2 regions of the Paenibacillus sp. JT22N7 genome follow, and region 1 is predicted to be linked to the other one. Evidence: a T-box and tRNA genes for the amino acid it is inferred to sense, from the RefSeq annotation. Region 1 holds a T-box; the other holds one or more tRNA genes.
The links. The T-box of region 1 lies ahead of AC50Y5_RS13025 (tryptophan--tRNA ligase). A T-box ahead of a tRNA ligase gene usually reads a tRNA of that ligase, here a tRNA-Trp.
Positions count from the first base shown of each region.

Region 1 (3,483 bases):
ACTGATAGAAAATCTCCAAAAGTCAGTATATCGTTGAATAAATCAAGAAAACCCTCTTGACTTTTCTGAATCACCCAAATAATCACAAAGGATACCCTTTCAACCGGGTATATCTTAGAGGATTTTAGGTGATTTTTTTGAAAGAAACACTTGAGCAGCCACGGTTTCGCAAGCTAGATCATGATCATGTTGCGGGTGCTCCCATTTTACGAGAGTTATGGGATCGCTTCGACTTGTCTTTACTTCTCATGCAGTCAGGAATCTCTAAACGTAGTGGTGTTCCACCATGGTTACTTTGTTTTATGTATGTCATTGGGCTGGTTTCGAATTGTCCTTCCGTTAATCAGATGGCGTCTCTAGCTTCGAAAGATGCCTTATTGGCCATCATGTTTAAGTCTTTCACGGTGACTCAGTATACGATGAGCCGGTTTTTCTCAGCTCCGTATGACTAGGCTTTATTCGGTCAAAAACGAATGGCTAGACTTCAAGAAGATAAAGATATGGGCTTGCAGAATGGAGATTGTATGAACCTGGATGACACCCATATTGCATATTCTTATGCGAAGAAATTGCCTTTCTTATGCCGGCTATTTGACTCCTCAGCCAAAACGTACAGCTGGTGTATGAATCTGATTGTGATTCAAACTGTCCTCCAAAATGTCCTTGAATACCCGCTATCCTATCGGTTTTAGAAACTAACAAAAGATGATTCTGGATTAACCAAATATGATTTAGCCAAGCAACTATTATTGCAACTACGCCAATCGGTGTCCTGTCGACTTTGGGTAGCTATGGACCGATGGTATTGTAAAAAGGAGTTTTTGATGTTCCTACAGAACAATGGGTTCGATTGGATAAAGCTGTTATATCCTCTGCATCCGAAATGTCAACCGCATAACCTTCGCAAATGAAACCGGAAACCTCGCTACCGTCCGCCAGCATAACTTTACCTATCCCGTGCGGTGCCGGGATTTGGCACGGGAAATGATCCTAATATGAGCAAAGGCATGTCCCAAACTTCCAACCGCCGCGACGGATCAGCCCGGGCTTGGCAGGAGTTGTAGGCAACTTGATCATCCGCTAGAGTGGAACGATTAATGTCTCCTTCACTATTACCGCGTCCACAATGCTATACATAAATCCCGATTTTACGTTTAATTTCTTTTAAGAATGGAGTTGAAATCGCTCTTGCTTTCTCTGCCCCATCTTTTAAAATTTCATCTATCTTTTCAGGAGACGACATTAGTTCGTTATACTTCGCTCGTGGTTCTTCTAAAAATTTGTTCATAACTTCAAACAGTTCTTTTTTTGCTTCCCCCCAGCTAATGCCATTCAAATATTGTTCTTTCATCTTTTCAACTTCTGTAGGCGAAGCAAACTCCTTATAAAGCATAAACAGGATCGAAGTGTTAGTATCTTTTGGAGCCTCTGGTGGTAATGAATCCGTTTTAATTTTATTAACAAGTTTTTGCAGTTTTTTAGGTTCTTCAAAGAGCGGTATTGTATTATTATAACTTTTACTCATTTTTCGACCATCCAAACCAGGTAATACAGATGTATCCTCTTGTATTTTATAATCTGGTAATTTGAATGTCTCTCCATAATTATGATTAAAACTCTCTGCAATATCTCGAGCAATTTCAACATGTTGTATTTGGTCCTTACCAACCGGTACTATATCTGTTCCAAACATTAAAATATCAGCTGCCATTAGGATGGGATAATTATATAACCCCATATTAACTCCATCATCTAACTCGTTATTCAGTTTTTTGTTATTGTCAACAATAGATTTATATGCATGAGCTCTATTCATTAACCCTTTAGGCGCAAAACAGCTAAATATCCAATTTAATTCAAAAATCTCAGGAACGTCAGATTGTCTATAAAAAATTGCTTTATTAGCATCTAAGCCTAATGCTAACCATGTTGCTGCTATACCATATGACAAGTGTCTGAATTCTTCGGCATCATGAATTTGTGTAAGGCCATGATAATCTGCAACAAAGTATGCTGCCTTATAATTCTGTATTTTAGCTATTTCCAAGGCTGGTTTTATTGCTCCTATGTAATTACCAAGATGGATTTGTCCAGTGGGTTTTATTCCAGTCAAGATAGTTTTCTTCATAACTAACCTCCGTATTTTAAATACTAATTGAAAAAGGGCAACCCATCCTTAATATAAAAAGGACGAGTAGCCCGTGGTGCCACCTTCATTCGTTTACTGTTGTAAACGCACTTATCCATACTGAAACGGAAAAAGTGTTTCAATACTTCGTCTCTTTTATCGGTGAGACAATCCGCTAAACCTACTACTAATTCAGTCTAGTAGCTCGGAAGCCCATTCAACAGTAATCCGGCACTGATTTTCACCAACCATCAGCTCTCTGAGGCGTTCATATTGTTTACTCTTCTTCTTCATCGCATAAAAATATTCATTTAATATTAGTATAGTATAGATGATAAAAAGGTCAAGATTTCATGATGATAAAAATCATAATCTGCGATTGATAGTGAAAGTCAATCAGGATAAGACGCTACATGCACTGTCTTATCTTGGAGTCTAATTCAATGGACAGAAGCGATTCGTTTTTAATAACCCAAGAATCCCGCCCCTCAACGGGTTTAAAGTTTTTGCCATTGGAGAGTCACCGGAAATACTCTTGAACATTGTTAACGCTCACGCAGTTTGTCGGTGAATTTCTCACCTTCAATGACGTGAGCGTTTGATCGTCAATTACGTCATGCTGGCGAGTGGTCAAACGCCAATCATTCGGGGTCGGCGAAAGCGGCGGGTTACCCCGCCGAACCCCATTGCCGATCCATATCTGTGAGCACGCGCCCAATATGCATATCCTCTACAACCTTCGTGCTACCTCGCCCCATAATTGACGGGCTTTGGCGACGGAGTAAGGCGGCTCTTCATCCACATGTGCGAGTAGCTGCGCATAGAAGTCACGCGACTTCATATCCGCCATGCTGAGGTAGATCGGCAACGTTCGCATCGGATCCAGTGCTCCAAATAATCGTCGCAGCAGTGCAGACCTCCCGCTGCCGACCTCGCCACTCAAGACGCCAAGTAAACGGTGCTCCATGGCCATGTTTAATCGTTCGAACACCTCTTGGTGGGCTCCAAACGCATAACAAGGTGCCATCTCACGTGTAAACGGACGCAGGATCATCTGCCATCACCGCCCTTTCCGGCAAAGCGAAGCGTATTCGCGCTCCAGGCTGCTTGGCGCTTCCTTTCGGCGAGCTCCAGAAACGAGACCGAAGGGGCCTCGGTTGTATCTGCAGGCTCAGCAGCCACGGCCTTTAGGCTGCGCTTGTGGTTCAGTTCTACCGGCACGGCATTCGCATACCACTGCTCTCCGTCCCATACCTGCAGGCTCATTCAGATCAAACGGATCGTATCGAAGGGGACCGTCCAGCGCACAAGAATACTGTCCACCTCATAAATGTTGCCATCAAGCCGAATGCAGC
Region 1 covers NZ_JBXENY010000004.1:337,820-341,302, forward strand. The annotation lists gene AC50Y5_RS13020 (allophanate hydrolase-related protein) at 790-972, opposite strand; gene AC50Y5_RS13025 (tryptophan--tRNA ligase) at 1,130-2,128, opposite strand; T-box leader at 2,184-2,431, opposite strand; gene AC50Y5_RS13030 (AAA family ATPase) at 2,859-3,095, opposite strand; gene AC50Y5_RS13035 (hypothetical protein) at 3,179-3,394, opposite strand.

Region 2 (3,483 bases), on a different contig from region 1:
CCCCTTGTGGCTCCTTATGTGCGATTAACTTTTTGCCTAAGGAGACTTAACATGTTAAAGCCAGGAAGAAATGATGTATGCCACTGCGGCAGCGGCCGTAAATATAAAAAATGCTGTATCGAGCTTGATCGCGAGGAAGAGCGCCGCTTGGCGGCGGCGCAAGCTTCCGGGGGGTTGCAATCGTACGCGGATATCGAGCGCCTGCTGGATCAAGAGCTCGTGTGGGAAGCACCGTCCTATGGAGAGCTTGCCCGTGAGCTGGCTGGACAAATGAAGGACGGCTACACGCCTGCCCAAATTAGCCTTGCTCTGTTTATGTGGAAAGAGTATACGGATGCGAATAAACCTTCCTTCCGTAAATCCGGCGTTTACTGCGCGGCTTTGGAATATTTGATTTGCGAAATTCAAAGCATTCCAAGCTCGAAAGCCGAGCTTGCCGAGAAGTACAGCGTATCCGTATCTACTCTATCGAAAAAATGCACCGAGCTGACCAGCTTCTTTATGGAGCAATATGCAGAGCTGCAAGCGGAGCAGCCTGAAGCTGCAGCCGCTGGCGATGCTGAGCGCGCGGAGCAGGCGCAGCAGGAAGAGCTTGTGAAGGCTTAAGCAAGGGCCCCCGGATTTCGGCTTAAGCAGCCAGCTGTTTCACTTCTAGCTACGGATCGTCTATTGCAGCAAAAGAGCCCGCCGCCTTCACATGAAAGTGAAAGCAGCAGGCTCTTTTCGTTTGTTTTTTTCCTGTGCATAGCTCTAGTTAATTGCTAGCGTTATTTGATGCTATTGCAGCCACACCTTGGTCTCGCCACCGTCGCTCGAGTATTCAATATACTCCGGGAACGCTTCTATAATAATGTATTCCGGATCGTGAGGTCCATCAAACCACTGCTTAAAGTTTTCATTCCATAGCTTCTCACGCAGCTTGTCGTCCGCACATAACTCGGCACGAGCCTGAATTTGAACAATATCGGTAGATGGCTTGCCATCGTATCCGACAAGAATGTGAACATTCGGGTTAGCCCGCAGCTCATCAACCTTGCTCGTATCGCGATTTGTCGCCAAATATAAGTTAAGTCCATCATGGAAAAGTGCCATATAACGCACCATCGGCTTATCGCCATTTACGGTAGCAAACGAGCAAACATGGTTCGCTTGCAGCACATCAATAATTTCCTGCTCCAATTGTTTTGTTGTATTCGGCATCGGTATCTCTCCTTTAAAGGTTCATCTTTTGCCAGACTTTCTGGCATCGCGCTTGCCATAGATTACCCCTTTTGCCGTTTTTTTAATCGGAGCTCTGTTTTGGCATGGCACCGTTAGATAAGCTGCTTTTCTTTAGCCTCCAACCAGCGCCAGCCGTATAGCAAACGTGCAGAAAACGTACATCAATCGTAAAGCAGACGCATGAATACGCCTGCTTGTTTTTAATCAAGAATATTTATGTTTTACTATTATTTATATTTCAACGACATCATTTGCCGTGAAGCGGTAAGGCTTCTTGGAATGCCGATTCGCATAGGAAGAAGCGACAATTGCTTCCGGTTTCAGACGAGCTTTCATCCCCATAGCTTCCACACGCAGTACCATTTCCGCCACATAGGCAGCTGTCTTGCTGACAGCCGGATCGGTTCCGGCATCGACGTCAATATACGCTTCAAAGGACGCGCCCTTGTAAACAAAAGGAAGCACAATATCCTCCATTTGCGCCCTGCGTTCGCCACCGAAAAACAGCGCTACCTCCTCGCTATATGACGTCTCCAGCGACAGCTTCTCCTTAATGGATTTCAGTTCCCGCGGAATGACGACCTGCCGATAGCAGGCCCATGCCCCTTTGCCCTCACGCTGGATAACGACGCCGGTAATCATCGTCGTATGTCCTGCATGCACCTGGCAGTCGGTACCGATCATGAAATTGTAATTTGCATGTGGATCAAGCGACATAAAACGGACAATGCGATCATGCACCTGCTCCAGATTTAGGCGTCTTTCCGATACATTGTGAAACTCCATGTCGTGAATCAATTGAAGATGTTTTCTTATTTTCATCATCGTCACCTGTAAAGCAATTAGGCTTCTTCCCTTCTTTAGTTGGATTAGTGTGCTTCAAGGGACTCGAACCCTTAGTTGTCCAATGAACAGCGGATTTTAAGTCCGCCGCGTCTGCCAATTCCGCCAGAAGCACAAAGTGATGGTGACGCATGGGGGATTCGAACCCGCCGTATCCACGAGTGAAAGTCGTGTGGCTTAGCCGCTTGCCGAATGCGCCTTAATTAAATAATCGCTTTTTAAAACAAGGGGCGCGGGTATCGAACCCGCCTCATTCGGATTTGGACTCCGAATCGCCTGCCTTGGACATGTCCCCCTCTATCGAATTGGCTGCCCCTCTTGGAATCGAACCAAGACGCACGGTGTCAAAGACCGTTGCCCTACCGTTAGGCGAAGGGGCATTATTGGGGAGATTAACCGGACTCGAACCGGTACTTATCAGGACCACAACCTGACGTGTTTGCCTTTTCACCATAATCTCCATGGTGACGCATGGGGGATTCGAACCCGCCGCATCCACGAGTGAAAGTCGTGTGGCTTAGCCGCTTGCCGAATGCGCCTTAATTAAATTACTACTGAATCAAACCAAAAAAGGAACGTTTGTTCTTGTTTTTGCAATAAAAAAACTACTTTCTCCCTCTCGGCTCCGCCTTGCCTCCTCGACTTCAGCCTACTTCAGCTAAGTTACGAGAAAACACAAACGGACCACTCACCAAGGGTGCAAGTAGTCTTCACGTATACAGATAATGAATCATCGGAATTATTCTACCCCGTGCTTCAAGATCAGGCTGCCGCTTCTCCCCCTTTGTTCAGGATGGAGCAGTCCGGCTGCGATACGCAAAAACAACGAATATTCGGTTCGATGCAGGCAACATGTAGGTTTTCATTCATCTCTTCTAAAGCTGGATGCTGCTGTTCATCCGCCTGATGCTTAACTGTTCCGCTCTGCACTTGCTCATACTGATGTAAATCAAGCTCCGCTTGCCAATTCATAAGCTGTTCTGCTGTGTTTTTCATTTCCTGCACCTTCCTTTCCTCTTCGTTATTGGTCTCGCCATGGAATCGGCTTACCGATCACGCATTTCACTTCAATGCTTTAACGCTTTAATTCATGTTCGACTTGATGCTTCTCATACTAGCATATCGACTTTTAACAAGTCAACCCTTTTTATTTCAAAAAATGAAAATAGTTTATATTATTGATTTTATTACCTTATATTCATGAATGACACACGGAAAATCGAATCATTTTTCGTTAATGAATGATTTTCTCCATCTGAAATATTCCTTTAGCAAATAAAAAAAAGGACTACTGCTCAGCGGCAGTAGTCCTTCATCTCCCCTTCAATAGCCTACCCATCCAGGGGCTCAGGCGAATACCTGGTTCCCTTCCGGTTGGCGTCGAAAGCATATAGGAGAAAGGCTGCTGCACGGGCTGTT
Region 2 covers NZ_JBXENY010000002.1:663,866-667,348, reverse strand. The annotation lists gene AC50Y5_RS07685 (SEC-C metal-binding domain-containing protein) at 52-606, shown strand; gene AC50Y5_RS07680 (pyridoxamine 5'-phosphate oxidase family protein) at 778-1,200, opposite strand; gene AC50Y5_RS07675 (ribonuclease H-like YkuK family protein) at 1,453-2,046, opposite strand; tRNA gene AC50Y5_RS07670 (tRNA-Leu) at 2,095-2,179, opposite strand; tRNA gene AC50Y5_RS07665 (tRNA-Glu) at 2,187-2,263, opposite strand; tRNA gene AC50Y5_RS07660 (tRNA-Trp) at 2,289-2,361, opposite strand; tRNA gene AC50Y5_RS07655 (tRNA-Gln) at 2,371-2,444, opposite strand; tRNA gene AC50Y5_RS07650 (tRNA-His) at 2,449-2,524, opposite strand; tRNA gene AC50Y5_RS07645 (tRNA-Glu) at 2,527-2,603, opposite strand; gene AC50Y5_RS07640 (hypothetical protein) at 2,827-3,060, opposite strand.
Region 2: it encodes a tRNA-Trp, which carries the amino acid that the T-box ahead of AC50Y5_RS13025 (tryptophan--tRNA ligase) is inferred to sense. The anticodon was not compared.